One region of the Cytobacillus sp. QJM3NY_8 genome, then DNA from elsewhere that is predicted to be linked to it. Evidence: riboswitches for the same ligand, from Rfam matches in the RefSeq annotation. Region 1 holds a riboswitch; each other region holds the start of a gene.
What was found. Region 1 has a riboswitch for thiamine pyrophosphate ahead of thiC (phosphomethylpyrimidine synthase ThiC). Riboswitches for the same ligand answer to the same signal wherever they lie in the genome.

Region 1 (5,767 bases):
AGCTTTTTCTTCCAAGCCCTTCTGTATCGCTTCGTCCGTGTCAAGCTTATTCTCTTTTGCATAATTCCGGATATCCTGCGAAATTCTCATGCTGCAGAATTTTGGCCCGCACATGGAACAGAAGTGAGCTGTTTTAGCCCCTTCAGCCGGCAATGTCTCATCATGGTATTCCAATGCGCGTTCAGGATCAAGCGACAGATTGAATTGATCCCTCCAGCGGAATTCAAACCGGGCTTTTGACAGGGCATCATCTCTTTTTTGTGCTCCCGGGTGGCCCTTTGCCAGATCTGCAGCATGCGCTGCAATTTTATAAGTAATGACACCCTCGCGTACATCATCTCTATTTGGCAAACCCAAATGTTCTTTAGGAGTAACATAGCAAAGCATTGCCGTACCATACCAGCCTATCATGGCAGCCCCGATTGCAGAGGTAATGTGGTCATATCCTGGAGCTATATCTGTTGTTAGGGGCCCAAGTGTATAAAATGGCGCTTCCTTGCAGATCTCCAATTGTTTATCCATATTCTCTTTAATTAAATGCATTGGAACATGGCCAGGTCCCTCCACCATTACCTGTACATCGTGTTCCCATGCAATTTTCGTCAACTCCCCAAGTGTCTCGAGCTCTGCAAATTGAGCCTCGTCATTGGCATCTGCAATCGATCCCGGGCGCAGCCCATCCCCGAGTGAGAAGGCCACATCATAGGCTTTCATGATCTCGCAGATTTCTTCAAAATGTGTATATAAAAAGTTTTCTTTATGATGATGCAAACACCATTGGGCCATAATGGATCCGCCCCTCGATACAATTCCGGTTAAGCGTTTTGCCGACAGCGGAACATACCTCAAAAGGACACCTGCATGAATGGTAAAGTAGTCAACCCCCTGCTCAGCTTGTTCGATTAAGGTATCTCTGTAAACTTCCCACGTAAGATCCTCGGCAATGCCATTAACCTTTTCAAGTGCCTGATAAATGGGAACGGTGCCGACCGGAACGGCAGAGTTCCTGATAATCCATTCACGTGTGGTATGAATATTTTTGCCTGTAGATAGATCCATGATCGTGTCTGCTCCCCATCGAGTAGCCCAGGTCATTTTTTCTACCTCTTCCTCAATAGAGGATGAAACAGCAGAATTTCCAATGTTCGCATTAATTTTTACGTGGAAATTCCTTCCGATGATCATCGGCTCTGTCTCAGGATGATTGATATTGGAAGGAATGATTGCCCGCCCTCTTGCTACTTCAGACCGCACAAATTCCGGATCCATATTTTCCCGAATGGCTATATACTCCATCTCAGGAGTAATGATCCCCTTTTTTGCATAGTGAAGCTGGGTAACATTCTTTCCTTTTTTTGCTCTCAATGGCTTGCGGGATAAGCCAGGAAAAACTTTATGATTAGCACGCGGATCATGTTCATCGCGGTACCCATTATCCTCGGGCTTTATTTTCCGCCCATCATACTCTTCAACATCCCCGCGTTCATGAATCCACCGGCTTCTCAGAGCAGGAAGCCCTTTTTTTAGATCTGCCGTATATTGAGGATCCGTATAAGGTCCGCTCGTATCATATACTCGAACCGGCTCATTGATTTCCTCTCCAAAAGTTCCGGAAGTGGGACTTAACTCTATCTCACGCATTGGAACCTTTATATCAGGCCTGGATCCCTCCACATAGACTTTTTTGCTGCCAGTAAAGCACGACATAATGGAAATGCTCTTTTGATTTAATGAACTTGCCGTCATTGATCATCTCTCCCTTATAAAAATATAAGGACGAGACCTGGAACCAAGGAAGTGCCAGATATGTAAAAAAGCCGGTCCACATAAAGATGGACCGGCTTAACCGAAGATGTCTTTGCACAAAGAAATTTTTGCACATTCTAACTTCCCCACGCTGGTATGATCCAGATCAGGTCCAAAGAGTCAAGAAACTTTAGCGCGTTTCTTTCTCAGCCCAAGCTATTGGGCACCCCTAGTTATTGCTATTAAATTCAATTTTAGTATACAGAATTGCGGAAACAAATGAAAGGAATTATTTCAGAATTCTGTCAGATGAAAAATTTTGCCTTTATTCTGCTCCTTACCCCGTTTTCCTTAATTCAATTTTTTTACTTCTGAATGAATATCAAAAACGCCTGTCAGCGGCAGACGTTTTCCGTGAATTATGCGGGTTAGTTCCCCTCAGACTCCTCATCATTCATATCCATATCACTTTCATCCATACTCTCTTCATCTTGTGGTGATTCTTCATTCATGCCGGGCTCCTCCATATCAGATTCTTCTGATGTGCCAGGATCCTGCATTTCATTATCTTCATTATTGTTTTCTTCCATCTGATTATCTTCCAATTCCACATCTTCCGTTTCCGGCGGCGGATCCTGTTCATCCGTTCCGCATCCTGCCAACAATAATCCTGCACTCAATGGAACTGATAGCCATAGCTTCTTATAATTCATGTATTGTCATCTCCTTTTGCAGTATTATGTTTCTTTAAGACCTTACCCTTTTAGCAGGAGGCCAAACTTTTCTGATCCTTAATAGCCCACCATCCGATTAAATCCCTGATATCTGCAAATACTATCCCTGCCACAAATACTGGAGGATGAATGATGAGAGTACTTTTCACCCTTATTTTATTTAGCTTCCTGGGAATGCCTCTATTCAGCGGACAGCCTGCAGAAAAAGAACAAGGGAATCAGCAGGGTCTTTCGGAAGAATATCACGGCCATGTTGAAGAACGTACAGAAGCACCATACAAGCAAATTCAATTGCTGGGCATTAATGATTTCCATGGGCAGCTGAATGTCACTCGGCAGGTTAACGGCAGACCGGCAGGACGCGCTGATTACCTCGCTGCCTATTTGCGGCAGCGTGCTTCTGAAAATAAAAACACCCTTTTGCTGCATGCTGGCGACATGATTGGAGCTAGCCCGCCAGTATCCGCTCTTCTGCGGGATGAACCGACTATTGAATTTTTGAATAAGATGGGGTTTGATATCGGAACTATCGGTAATCATGAATTTGATCGAGGATCTGATGAACTGCTTCGCCTGCTAAGTGGCAGCAGCCCTTCAGCGGCAAAAGTTTATTCCGGTTCCCATTTCCCATGGATTGCAGCCAATGTCATCAGTCAAAAGTCAGGCAAGCCCTTTCTTCCTCCATATAAAATAGTAAACGTTAGCGGGATCCCAATTGGATTTATCGGAGTCATCACGAAAGAAACATCGGCTATTACCGCGCCAAACAGTGTGAAAGATCTGATCTTCACCGATGAAGCTGAAGCCATCAACAAGTATGCCCGAGAACTTAAAAAACAAGGAGTAAGAGCCATTGTGGTACTAGCGCATGTTCCTGGAAAATCAGAACCAAATGGTGAGCATGCAAGAGGCCCGTTAATAGAGTTGGCCCATCAGGCGGATGACGAAGTGGACATTATTTTCGGAGGCCATAGTCATGCCTATCTGAACAGTGTGGTAGATGGAAAGCTTCTTGTGCAGGCCTACTCATATGGCACTGCCTTTTCTGATGTAGATATAGAAATAGATCCCCAGACAAAGGATATTGTCCGCAAACACGCTGAAATTGTGAATGTTTTTCAAGAGAATATCCAGCCCGCAAGCGACATAACCAGGATGATCGAGAGCTATGAAAGAAAAGTTGAACCCTCGGTGAACAGATATATTGGCACTGCTGCCATTCCAATCACAGCCGAACAAAACAGAAGCGGTGAATCAGCCCTGGGCAATCTTATTGCCGATTCCCAGCGGGCAGTGATGAACACAGATTTCGCTTTCATCAATCCGGGAGGAATCCGGGCAAACATTGACGCCGGCAGAGTTACATGGGGAAACTTATATGTCGTCCTCCCCTTCAGCAATCACCTTGTCAAAATGAACCTAACAGGCAGCCAAATTCGTGATGTCCTTAATCAGCAATGGCAGCCAAATTCAACAAGAATTCTTCAGATTTCCGGCTTCTCTTATTCCTGGTATGACAGCCAGCCTTCCGGTGAAAAAGTAAAAGATATTTATCTTCCTGACGGAACAAAATTGGATTCGGACAAGATCTATTCGGTCACTGTAAATACCTATCTCGCTGATGGCGGAGACAATTTTACAGTATTCCGAAAAGGGACGAACAGAGTGACCGGACCAAGTGATATAGATGCACTAGTGGACTATATACAGAATTCAGCACAGCCATTCAGCTCCGCGATTGAGGGACGCATAAAAAGAATAGACTGAAAAAGGACAGCTCGGGGACTGTCCTTTTTTCTTGTTCATTTAATACTAACAGCAGGATCGACATCATATCCTTCTATTAGGATCAGAAAGAAAGGAATAGGATAATGAAAAAGTATATTTATTTTCTCATGCTGTTCGGCGTCTTTTTTCCATTTTTTCATAAGACAGCCATTGTTTTTGAAAACTGGAGATTGTGTACAAATACATCCAAATTGATAGGGATCCAGCTTTATGGACTGGATTCAATGAGAAACCTTCTAATATCATCACTGGCGGCCCTGGTTGCTTTCTTTTTCACCCAGCTATTTATTGTGTGGGACAAAAAACATAAAAGTTCTTAAACATATGAATTGAAGCCTATTCATAAACCGTAAATTGCGGTTTAGTCGGATGGTCAATGACAAGAGCATCATTTGGAAATTTTAAGAGCTTTTTATACAAAACAAGGTCTCCAAAACATCCAACTGTCAATATCGCCCCTAATATCGATAATCCAGGCATATTCAGTACAATTCCAAGAACAAGGGGCAATAAGCCAGTCGGAATGAATGGCAGCATTAAAACCTTTTTCATTTGCTGAACCGTCACTGGCTGTTTAGCATGAGCATAGGCCACACCCAATTTCAAATTGACTCCCCAGGACATTTCGCTCCATGGGACACCGCCAATATAGCGGAAACCTGCCAAATGGATGGCTTCATGCAAGATAACGATAACGGCCATACCAGCTAAAAATAATAGCATACCTATAAGATCAAAAGACATTTCTCCTCCGCCATATATTACGGCATGTAAAAAGAGCACCCCAAATACCAGCGCAATCGTTGCTATGAATAAATAAACCTGCAATTTCTTCATTGAAATGGAAACAACCGTTTGTTTTTTATTTTCCAAATTTTCACCCCGCGAGGAATTGGTCGATTACCTATATTTACGGATCACAAACAGCAAAGTTTCAAAAAATGGCTATTGCCGGCAGCTCCCCATTGCCTTTAGCCCTCCGCTTCTAATGCATTACCTTTACCTTGAAGCTTCAGCTGAATAAAACCAAAAATGGACGAAATGATTAATAATATTCCTGATAAAATGTAAATAAGCCGAACACCGATTAGATCAGTTAAGACCCCTATGCCCAAAATGGAGAAAACGAAAATCAATTCGTTTAAGACAGATTTAGCAGCAAGAATTTTCGTGAGCATTGTTTCATCTGCACTATTTTGATACATAGTGGTTTGCGCAAGATCCCGCAGCTGATAGGCAGGTCCCATCAATATTACAAATAGCAGCGCTAAGAAAGGATTCGAAATAAAACCATACCCCAAGGTAAGAATCCCGAAAGCACTGGATCCAATCAGCATAAAAATAATCAAACGGCCTTGCAGTAAATAAGAAAGCCGATAAATGAGGATTCCTCCAGCAATAGTGCCTAAGTAATATCCTCCGTTGATATAGCCCCACCAAGACTCCCCCTTTCCAAGGGCATCCTCCACATAGGTTAACGTAACTGCACCAATCCAAAT
Region 2 (5,767 bases), 820 kb from region 1:
CCTTCCATAATGAATCAGGCAATCCCTCGTATATCTTCTCTCCTTCTGAAAGGACAATCACTTTATCGGCATAGGAATGCAGGATTTCCATGTCATGAGTGATCATCACCACGGAGCCTCCGCTATGGATCCTTGTTTCCAAAAGCGCCATTAGGTCAGCAGAGGTCCTGGCATCCTGTCCAAATGTTGGTTCATCAAGGAGCAGCAAATCCTGTTCATTCACCAGCATCGATGCAACACTAAGCCGCCGCTTCTGTCCCTGACTTAAGGAAAAAGGATGCATGTCAGCGTGCTGGAGCAAGTTCACTTGATGCAGAACAGCTTGAACCACTTTTTGTATTTCGGCATCTGTCATTCTCTGTATTTTCAGACTGAAGGCAATTTCATCATAAACAGAATCTGCAATAAATTGGTGTTCGGGATTCTGAAAAACGTATCCTAATTTTAGTCTTAACTCTTGCTCCTGCCACTGGGAAAGGGAGCGGTCATCAAAAAGGATGTTGCCTTTGGATGGAGCATATAATCCTGCAAGCAGTCTGGAAAGCGTTGTTTTTCCAGATCCATTTGAACCGGCTATTGCCACAAATTCACCTTTTCTAACTGAAAAACTAATATTTTTAAGCAAATCCTTCCCATTCTTATGAAAAGAAAGATTCTCCGCCGACAGGATGACCTGATCTTCAAAGACTTGATGTATAGTCTTCCTGTTATCTAAAATCTGAAGTGCAGCATAGGGATTTACAAATCCAGCAATTAATTCCCGGTCAGTTAACGGAAGCTTTTCCCCTTTGTAAATCCCTGCCTTTTTTCCTAATAGACCTGCTCTTACTGTGCTTGGAAGCCAGATACCCTCAAGCAGTAGTTCTTCTGCATATTTATTAAAGCAGTCTGCAGTGCTTCCATTAAATAAAATTTCGCCTTCCCGGTTTAGCACCACACAGCGGTCGGTCAAATCAATCCAATCATCCAGCTTGTGCTCAATGATTAGAAGGGCAAAGGATTGCTCCTCTTTTAGCTCTTTGATGATACGGGTAAGTTCATAGCTTGAAGCCGGGTCAAGATTTGCTGTCGGTTCATCCAAAATCAGGATATCCGGTTTTAATGACAATACACATGCAAGTGCAAGTTTTTGCTTTTGTCCCCCCGAAAGGGTGTGGATTAAGGCGTGCTTAAATGGCAGAAGATGAACAAGTTCCAGTGCTTCATCAATCTTGTTCTCAATTTCTGCAGGAGGTGTTTTCATATTCTCAAGGCCGAATGCCAGCTCCTCTTCAACTGTTGTCATGCAAAACTGGCTTTCAGGATCCTGAAACACAATGCCAATGTGCTGATTAATTTCACCTGGCGGGAATTCATCCAGTATCTTTTCTTTGAAGGAAATGGTGCCATCCAAGTCGCCATCAACGGCTTCCGGATACAATTTATTTAAGCAGAAAGCAAGCGTGCTTTTTCCGCAGCCGCTGGGTCCCAATAATAGAACAGCTTCCCCTGAATTAAGGCTGAAATTCACATTCTTAAAAACAGGATTCTTCACATCTTCATGCCGGAAGGACAGCTTTTCTGTTATTAATAAAGGCTGGTTATGCTGAAATGCCATTTTGTGATTTTTCCCTTCTCAGCTCTTTTCCGATAGGGAAGCTGTTTAATGCCCCAGTTTTAGCAAGACTCTTACTCAGCCATTTCCCCAGCAATCCAGCGAGCAAAGCACCGCTAACCAGTCTCACAAAAAACATGGCAGTTACATAACCGGGTGAGAGGGCTGCGTAGCCGGAAATGAAATAGCCCCAAATAAAGCTTGTAACAGAAGAACCCATGCCGGCAGCAATTAAAACCCATGTCCGGTAATTGTTCCATTTAGTTGCCGCAAAAACAGCTTCTGCTCCAATCCCCTGAATCATGCCTGAAAGAATCAGGCGAGGGCCTACTGCATTGCCAATCATGACTTCAATGGCCGCTGCGATGGTTTCCGATAAAAAGGCTGCTCCGGGTTTTCTGATTATGTACGCTGCGATGATTGAAACAATAAACCAAATGCCAAAAATCAGATCATAGCCAATTAAGCCAAACATCCCATATAACACGTTGCCAAATTGCATGAACACCAGGTATACAACTGCAAACACAACAGCGAGTACAGATAGGACAATGACCTCACGAAGCTTCCATTTTTCGAGCATTTTACACAGCCCCCTTCTTGGAAGGACTGTTTGCAGACATATTAACCGTCATGACAATATGAGTGGAATCGCTTTTCTTACAGCTTTCGAAAGCATCTTCCAGCGTTTTAAAAACATCGTGTGCATTCCCATCTAATCTTGAAGCATAATGCACTCCTTCAGTAAACGTTCCCTGTGCCTTTGCGAGCTCGACTTGGTTCATAATGACGTTCATGTATCCAGGAATCCCCATCGGATAAAGTGCGAACTGGACAGCGACTTCCTGGCTGATTCCAGCAGATTTTTTTTCATTCGCCTTCTCTTCATTTTCAGCAAGATAAGCATCTCCGGCAGTATCGCCAGGGCATCCATTTGAAAATGTGCCGTTAAATACTACATGATCACCATGCTTAGCAGCTTCAAGATAAATCGCTTTGACTACATCAAAAACATGAATGGACCTGCCGCGCACACAAGTGCTCACATCATCTGTTTCCATCCATACCTTGCTTGTATCCACTTCTTTTAGAGCAGATAAAATAACATCCACAAACCTGTCAGTCATTGGATAAATCGAAAACCTGCACCCTGTAATCTCGCTGGTTCCGCATAAGAAATTTTCCTGCATTTTGCCATCCTCCTGGTTTATATAAAATTAAAAAACTGCATTCCCAAAAGGAAATGCAGTTGAATGATATCAATACACTAGAAATGATAGCCGTTCACCTGCACTTCCCCACGCTGGTATTATCCAGATCGGGTGATAAGAGTCAGAACGGATTGTTCTTCTCAGCCAAAAAGCTCCCCTAGTGCAAAATAAGATATGCAGTTTTTATTGACTCCATCTTAATACGGAGCATCCAAATTGTAAATGACTAATTTACAATTCTTTAAATCAAATGATCAATGAAAACAGATAAACGCCTTCAATAACACAGATAAGCTATGAAAAAATTTCTGCATTGTCCATGTCATGTTCTAATCCAATCCTTCCCTTCATAAAAGTGTAATAGGACAATTTTACACCGAGAATAGGGGGCAAATTGGATGATATATAGAATGCTTGCTTTAAATATTGACGGAACACTACTCCAATCAAATGGAAGACTTCATAAATCAACAAAAGAAGCGATTGAATATGTGCAGCAAAAAGGAATTTATGTAACACTTGTCACATCCAGAAGCTTTCCATCCGCGAAAAAAGCGGCCAAAGCATTGAAAATCAATTCCTTGCTGGTCACACACAGGGGAGCTTATATTGCAGCTTCTCAGGAAAAGCCGATATTTGTAAAAAGGATACAGGAAGATGAAACGTTTGAAATCGTGCGCCTGCTTGAAGGCTTTACCTGTCAAATCAGGCTGGTGCACGAAAAATATTCCCTTGCCAACAAAACCAAGCTCAATACCAATATGCTTGCTAAAACTGTTTTTACAACCGGCGATCCCATTTTTTACTCGCAGCAATTTGTGGATTCATTAAGTGATACCATTTTAGATGAGCCGGTCACACCGCCAAAAATTGAAGTGTATTTTGAAGATAAAGACGACCTTGAGGATGTCCAGGCAGCCATTAGGGGCATGTTTGAAAATGTAGAAGTCATTAAGTTAAGTGATCTGCGGATGGATATTGTACCTGCCGGAGTTTCAAAGCTGAATGGTTTGCTCTATTTATGTGAACATCTCGGAATTTCCCGAAACCAAATGGTCGTTATAGGCGACTCGGAGGATGATCTGGAAATGATTGAAGCCGCCGGCCTCGGTGTGGCTATGGGTAATGCACCTGCCGAAGTCAAAAAAGCAGCAGACTGGCTGACACGATCCAATGACCAGAACGGTGTAAGCTACATGGTCAAAGAACATTTCCGCAAACAGCATCCAATTGATTTCCTGAAGAAAATGAATCTATTAAAATAAAATCAATCAAAGAGAGCTCGATTAGAAATCGGCTCTTTTTTGCTTTGCGATACTGGGTATCCATTAGGAATCATTTCCCTTATATTGACCTTGTTTCCCCATTTCTGTACACTAAAAGAAGTTTGTCAACATGAAAAATAGACACTATGCAGCTGCCCCTAAGAAAACAAAGACATCGGCAGATTAATATATTTTCTAAAAAAGGTGATCAATTTGAACATTTCAATTTTAGGTGTACAGGATGAACGTTTCCATCGTCCGCTCCGGCTGATCGGGAACCTCTTTTTTGAAGAATGTGAAGTGATGCTGGGTGAGAATGATGCAGCCGACCTTACAATTAATCTTCAGCTTGAACATGGAAAGCACATTAAAGCCATTGCAGAGCTTTCTGATAAAGATGGCAAGAATCATTCAGCGAATTTTGAGAAGGAATTCGTACCGTCTGAGACAGAAAAAGAGAATTTTAAACAAATAAAAAATGCAGTATCCCACGTATATCTGACTGTTTTGCAGGAATGGACAGGCATTACCCAGAAGTGGGGAATTCTGACTGGGGTACGTCCCACAAAATTGCTTCACCGTGCCATACAGCATCAGACACCTCTCCATGAAGCCCATCAGCAGCTTAAGGAAGAGTATTTGATTACAGATGAAAAGATCCAGCTTATGCAGAATATCGTAGACAGGCAGCTTGCTGTCGTACCGGATCTTTATAACTTAAAAAATGAAGTCAGCATATATATTGGCATTCCATTCTGCCCGACAAAATGCGCGTATTGCACTTTTCCTGCATATGCGATTAATGGCAGGCAGGGTTCAGTAAACTCGTTCCTTGGCGGCCTGCATTTCGAAATGCGTAAAATTGGCGAGTGGCTGAAAGAAAATGATGTGAAAATTACTACTGTCTATTATGGTGGAGGGACTCCGACAAGCATTACGGCGGAAGAGATGGATATGCTTTATGAGGAAATGTACGACTCTTTTCCAGATGTCGAAAACATACGGGAGGTCACTGTGGAAGCCGGACGTCCGGATACAATCACACCCGAAAAGCTTGAAGTGCTGAAAAAATGGAACATTGACCGCATCAGCATCAATCCTCAGTCCTATATTCAGGAGACCTTGAAAGCCATTGGCCGCCACCATACAGTGGAAGAAACCGTGGATAAGTTCCATCTGGCCCGCAATATGGGAATGAATAACATCAATATGGATCTGATTATTGGGCTTCCTGGAGAAGGTGTGCCGGAATTTTCGCATACTTTGGATGAAACTGAGAAATTAATGCCGGAATCTCTGACAGTTCATACTTTATCCTTTAAACGGGCTTCGGAAATGACGAAGAACAAGCAAAAATATAAAGTTGCCGAGCGGGAAGAAATTGAAAAAATGATGGACATGGCTGAGGATTGGACAAAACAGCATAATTACCATCCTTATTATCTTTACCGTCAGAAAAATATTCTCGGCAATCTTGAAAATGTCGGCTATGCCCTTCCGAATCAGGAAAGCATCTATAACATCATGATTATGGAAGAACAGCAGACAATCATCGGGCTCGGATGCGGGGCCTCCAGTAAGTTCATTGATCCTCAGACAGGGAAAATTACTCATTTTGCAAACCCGAAGGATCCTAAATCGTATAATGACAGTTTTGAGCATTATACAAACGAGAAATTGAAAATATTAAAAGAACT
Region 3 (5,767 bases), 1.1 Mb from region 1:
TTCATATTTTGTACAGTAGTAGCATAACTCGGCTGCTGCAGTGATTTTATCGGAAGAGACAGCATTGCTTACTGCTGCTTCTTCAATCAAATGCGTTTTCTTCCTTTCTACCTCTGTCAAATAATCAGTAAAGATGCTGTCTTTCGATATATCTATTTTGGTTTCTTCATTTGACTTCAGGTCTTTTACATAAAAAGCCTGATCCTCAATTAACCTGCTGTAATCGACGAGCCGGACTTTTAATCCTTTTCCGTCGGACTCATAAGAAAATGATAGAAGTGACGAGAAATTTACGAGGGCTTTACTATCTAAGAAAACATTTTTTTCTTTGTATTCTATTTCATATTGAACTGTCCAGCCATATTGTTTTCCTTTTTCATCAACAAGAGCTCTTGGCTTGGCGGCTGCATCTTTTAAAATGGAGGATTTAAATTCCTTAAACTCATCAGCCTTTAATACGGCTTTCATGAAATCTTTCTCAGTCAAATCAGCAGAACGGCTTTTGGTTTCTGCAGAAACATTGCCTGAGAAGACTAGTAAAATAGTCAATAACAAGAAAATATACCTTTTCATTACATACCTCCTAAACGTATTGTCCAATATAAGATTAACCTATATTTCCAAAATTAGGAATGGTGCGAAATGATTATATTTATCTAGTATTTTTTATCTAATCTGAATAAAAAAAAACAGCCTTATGGCAAAAGACTATAAGGCTGATTAATCAATATTATAGAAGCTTTTTGTATTATCATACAGCTTCTTAAGAGCGCTGCTGAAAGCTAATTCTTTTAGTTCAGCAAGGGCACTGATGGAATGGGCCATCATGGCTGGATGGGTAGGCTTGTTTTTAAAAGGGCCTTCGAATTCCCATGGACCATCCGTTTCTGCCATCAATTTATCCAGCGGGTAATCCCGTACAAGGTCCTGTATTTCTTTTTCGTACACGATATCTGGAGTAAAGGAGATGTAATAGCCATTGGCAATCAGCCTGCTTGCCGCTGCGCTGTCACCTTTAAACCAGTGAAAATGAGCTTTTTTAATCGAATGCTTTTCCAATAAATTGCACACAATCGGTGCATCATCATAAATTGCATGGAGGGCAATGGGCTTATCCCACTTTTTAGCGAGCTTAATGAATTCTTCGAGAAGTTCAATATATCCCCCAAGCTGCTTTCTCCCTTCAGACCTTAAATAGTATGGAAGGCCAACCTCGCCAACAGCAGCCATTTGTTCTATGTGAATCTTTATCCAGCTGAAAAGCTCTGAAATTTCATGATCACTGGGCAGAACCTGTTCAGGGTGAAAACCGAAGGCAGGTTTAACAAAGGAATAAATTTCTGCAAGAGCAAGATTTCTTTTGCAGGATGCTAAATCGCTTGAAACTGTAACAAGTGAAAGCTGAAACGGCAACTCATGAAACATTTTCTCTAATTCAATATTGCTGTACTTATCAAGATGAATATGGGCATCAATATACTTATCCATGCTGTTGCCTCCTAATGATTTTTCAGCGCATGATGGATGCTTCTTTTGCAGGCAAGGAAATTTTCATTGAGATAAAGTTCCTCCATTCTTGGCCTGTTAAAGGGTACCTTATATTCTTTAATTACTTTAGCAGGCTTGCTGCTCAGTACTAAAATTCGATCAGAGAGGTAAATGGCTTCTTCGATATTGTGGGTTACAAACAGAATTGTCGGCTTATGCTCATTCCAAATATCGAGAAGCCACTTTTGCATATCGTGGCGGGTAAGCTCATCTAAAGCTGAAAAAGGTTCATCCAGCAAAATGATAGGCTGTGGGCTTAATAATGCCCGGATAAAGGCAGCCCTTTGCTTCATTCCCCCTGACAATTCATGGGGGTATGCATTTTCATAGCCGCCGAGACCAGCTTTTTGAAGCATCTTTCTGGCCGCTTCCGAATCGGTTTTACCCATTAGCTCCTGTCCAAGCAGAACGTTTTGAAGAATGGTTCTCCAGGGTATCAGGGAAGGTGTCTGAGGCATATAGCTTATTGAACCGCGTTTGCCGTTGATTTTCACATTCCCAAGCGTTATGGAGCCTTCGTCCGGCAGAAGCATCCCGCCAATCAGGTTGAAAATGGTGCTCTTTCCGCTCCCTGAAGGACCTAAAATCGAAACAAATTCCCCTTCATTTACATGAAAACTCAAATTGTCTAAAACCTGATTAGTATCAAAACTTTTGGTTAAATGATTAACGGATAATTGTATCATTTCCTGGCACTCTCCCGTGACTTCCATTTAATCAGCAAACGTTCAGCCAGTAAAATTCCTCCAAAAAACAGCAAGCTTAACAGCATAATCGCAAAAATGGCAACAAAAACACGGTCTGTCCGAAATGAAGAAGATGCCAGAGTCATATAAACACCTATTCCTTCTTTAGCTCCGAGCCATTCGGATATTACAGCACCCATCACACTATAGGTTGCGGAGATTTTTAGCCCTGAAAATAGAGAGGGAAGGGAATAGGGAAGCTCCAGCTTCCAAAACAGCTGTCCTTTGCTGGCCCCTGCCATCAGCATATAATGCCTAAGTTCTCCGGGTGTCTGGCGAAAGCCGTCCAATGCAGCAACAGTAATGGGGAAGAAGCAAACCAGCGTGATGACAATCAGCTTTGGAAGTATCCCGAAACCAAACCAAACAACCAGCAAAGGAGCCAGAACAATTATAGGCACATTTTGTGAAAGTATGAGGAGAGGGTAAACCGACTCCCTTATAAAAGGCAATAAGTGCAGTATAACGGCTGTGATTAAACCTATGACGGTGCCAATGGCAAATCCCAATAGGGAAAGCATGACTGTCGATTGAAGGTGGTGGCTGAAGCCCTCCCAGCCCGAAATCGCTTCCAGAACGATTTCTGTTGGCGGAGGCAGGAGCCATGCAGGGACTTCTGCCAGATTTACTGCCATTTCCCAAGCAATGAATAAAAGAAGGAGAACCGCAGCCGGCCTCCATCCTTTTCTGAACAAATTTATCATGGACGATATTTCTCCGTTAAATCAATCATTTCAATACCGTCCGGCTGATATAGAACCTTTACCTGTGAGATTACATTGCTGCTTCCTCTTTCAATCATTTTTCTGTTCATATCAGCTATGATTTTCAATAAATGGTCTAAATCGCCTTCCATCGTTGTTTCGAGGGGATGCACTTCGTACTTAACACCGGATTGCTGAATGACACTAATTGCTTCATCAACGTAAGGTATAACATTTTCCCCATCTTTTGTTTTCGGTATGATCTGAATGCTTACAAGTGCGTTTGCCATATTTGAACTCTCCTTATTCCGGCAGGAAGTCATTAGTAAATGCTTTGCCTGCATCTAATTCTTTATCTAAAAGACCATTTTCATGCATCCAGTCTGCATAGTTTTCCCAGACTTCAAGCTTTTGTTCACCCCATCTTGAAGCATCATCCTGATAGCGGGGGGATAGCCATTCCTGGCTTTTTTTGACCAATTCGCTGTCCAGATCCGGAGCATTCTTTAACAAAAAATCTGCTGCTTCGCCAGGTTGATCGATTGCAAATTCATATCCCCTTGCTGCTGCTTTTACAAATGCTTTGACAGTATCCGGATCATCTGCAATCATTTTTTCGCTGGTTGCGAGAACGGGCGTGTAGTAATCCAGTTTTTCTGAGTAGTCGGTAAGGTAGACCATATTAATCTTTTCCCCCCGAAGTTCTGCTTCTACACCTGTCCATCCATAATAAATCCATGCGAAGTCTATATCTCTTTTAACAGCTGTAAAAAAGTCAGCATCCCCCATATTAACAATTGAGACCTTATCAATATTAGCGTTTTCCTTCTTCATTAGGGAGTCTATTACCGATTTTTCTACAGGTGCCCCCCAGCCGCCATAAGTTTTTCCTTCAAAGTCTTTCGGCGATTTAATGTTTTTTTCGGCAGGGGATGCAAAACCGGAAGTATTATGCTGAATAACAGCTGCTATCGATACAAGGGGAACGCCCTGTACACGTGCTTCCGTGATGCTTTCCTGATAGCTGACACCAAAATCAGCCTTGCCTGATGCAGTCAATTGATCTGCACCTGCTTCACCTGGCATTATAATTTCTACATCGAGCCCTTCTTCTTTAAAATATCCTTTGTCCTTTGCGGCATATAAGCCGGTATGATTGGTATTAGGTGTCCAATCCAGTACAACAGTAACTTTTTTCAAATCTTGTTTGCTGTCTGAATCTTCGCTTCCAGTCTGATTATCCGGTCCATTGCCGGCACAGCCTGAAAGAAGCAGCAGCGAACAGATAGCGGCAATCCACTTTTTCATAAGTACTCCTCCTAAAAAACGTTATGTAATAAGGAAAGTTAATGATAGTCTGCCCTGTAAAATAAAAACGCCCCGGTATAAACCAGGGCGCATATAAAAAACATTTAGTATGTTTAAGAATATGTTCCCTACGCTGGTATGAGCCAGATCAGGTTCAAAGGGTCAGCATCTTAATGATGAAGTCTCAACCGGCATACCGGTTCCCCTACATTTCTTGCTATTTAATTTTGACAGCATAAATACTTTCCATCATTATTATAGCAAATAATATTAAAATGCACAGAAAATAATTATTTCATTCCAATCGTCCTGCTCTCTTTCCAAATTCTGAATTTTTCAAGTTCACCTGTAATTTGGCTAACGGCAAAACCAAGGACTGCTACATCATCTAAGATTCCCATTCCTATTAAAAAGTCAGGAACAAGGTCTATTGGGGAAACAAAGTATAGTATGGAAGCAATAATAAAGATAATCGATTTTTTTGAAATAATATGCCGGTAATCGCCTTTAGACCATGACTTTACTAAATCGATCAGAAGCTGAAACTTTTCCCATATATCACTTAATGAAGATTGGTTTTTATCTGCTTTAAGTGTAGCCTTTCTTAAAAGTCCTTTTGTTTTTTCAGGATCGTCCGCATAACGTTTAGCCCTGGATGAAAATTTTTTATAGCCGTCCTTATAAACTTTGGTTTCTATTTCAGGCATAGCTATCACTCCTATATTGATAATTCGCATAAACAGTTATAATCTAGTATTTACCGCATACCTGACATGACATAAACATTTCATTGGGAGAAATAAATGGAAATCAAATTTAACCTGTGACAAAACCTTATTGGGAGCTGATATCTATGCTTGAGAAATGGCTGAAAGAATCAAATTATACAGTAATATTGACTGGAGCAGGAATGTCGACAGAAAGCGGACTGCCTGATTTCAGGTCTGCCAATAATGGATTATGGAATGGGAAAGATCCTGGGAAAATAGCCAGTACAAAAGCATTGAATGAAAATGTGAACGAATTTATAGAATTTTATCGGCACAGGGTAATCGGGCTTAAGGAGTGTAATCCCCATCAAGGGCACTATATTCTTGCAGATTGGGAAAAGAGAGGTATTATTAAGAGCATTATTACCCAGAACGTGGATGGATTTCATGGACTCGCGGGAAGTGAAAAAATATCAGAGCTCCATGGAAATCTGCAGACACTCCATTGCCAGAAATGTAAAAAAGAGTTCCCGAGCGAGGGGTATTTGCATGGTCAATTCCAATGCCGTTGCGGGGGTGTGCTCCGTCCTTCAGTGGTTCTGTTTGGGGAAATGCTCCCTGAGGAGGCCTTAGATTTCGCAGCAGATGAAACAGAAAAAGCAGAACTTTTTATTGTTCTGGGATCATCCTTGACTGTAACACCTGCAAATCAGTTTCCGCTGATAGCCAAACAAAAAGGAGCAAAACTTGT

Region 2: linked by a shared signal. The riboswitch ahead of AC0VZ9_RS06975 (YkoF family thiamine/hydroxymethylpyrimidine-binding protein) and the one ahead of thiC (phosphomethylpyrimidine synthase ThiC) in region 1 are both predicted to bind thiamine pyrophosphate.
Region 3: linked by a shared signal. The riboswitch ahead of AC0VZ9_RS08525 (ABC transporter substrate-binding protein) and the one ahead of thiC (phosphomethylpyrimidine synthase ThiC) in region 1 are both predicted to bind thiamine pyrophosphate.

The regions. Positions count from the first base shown of each region.
Region 1 covers NZ_CM149681.1:492,696-498,462, reverse strand. The annotation lists gene thiC (phosphomethylpyrimidine synthase ThiC) at 1-1,746, opposite strand, end outside; TPP riboswitch at 1,873-1,987, opposite strand; gene AC0VZ9_RS02635 (hypothetical protein) at 2,175-2,459, opposite strand; gene AC0VZ9_RS02630 (bifunctional metallophosphatase/5'-nucleotidase) at 2,613-4,247, shown strand; gene AC0VZ9_RS02625 (hypothetical protein) at 4,352-4,588, shown strand; gene AC0VZ9_RS02620 (DUF3267 domain-containing protein) at 4,605-5,141, opposite strand; gene AC0VZ9_RS02615 (MFS transporter) at 5,240-5,767, opposite strand, start outside.
Region 2 covers NZ_CM149681.1:1,308,832-1,314,598, forward strand. The annotation lists gene AC0VZ9_RS06965 (ABC transporter ATP-binding protein) at 1-1,597, opposite strand, end outside; gene AC0VZ9_RS06970 (ECF transporter S component) at 1,581-2,177, opposite strand; gene AC0VZ9_RS06975 (YkoF family thiamine/hydroxymethylpyrimidine-binding protein) at 2,179-2,784, opposite strand; TPP riboswitch at 2,873-2,974, opposite strand; gene AC0VZ9_RS06980 (Cof-type HAD-IIB family hydrolase) at 3,204-4,070, shown strand; gene AC0VZ9_RS06985 (coproporphyrinogen III oxidase) at 4,284-5,767, shown strand, end outside.
Region 3 covers NZ_CM149681.1:1,612,982-1,618,748, forward strand. The annotation lists gene AC0VZ9_RS08500 (hypothetical protein) at 1-573, opposite strand, end outside; gene AC0VZ9_RS08505 (TatD family hydrolase) at 721-1,488, opposite strand; gene AC0VZ9_RS08510 (ABC transporter ATP-binding protein) at 1,500-2,234, opposite strand; gene AC0VZ9_RS08515 (ABC transporter permease) at 2,231-2,998, opposite strand; gene AC0VZ9_RS08520 (thiamine-binding protein) at 2,995-3,288, opposite strand; gene AC0VZ9_RS08525 (ABC transporter substrate-binding protein) at 3,302-4,306, opposite strand; TPP riboswitch at 4,415-4,523, opposite strand; gene AC0VZ9_RS08530 (YkvA family protein) at 4,597-5,013, opposite strand; gene AC0VZ9_RS08535 (NAD-dependent deacylase) at 5,160-5,767, shown strand, end outside.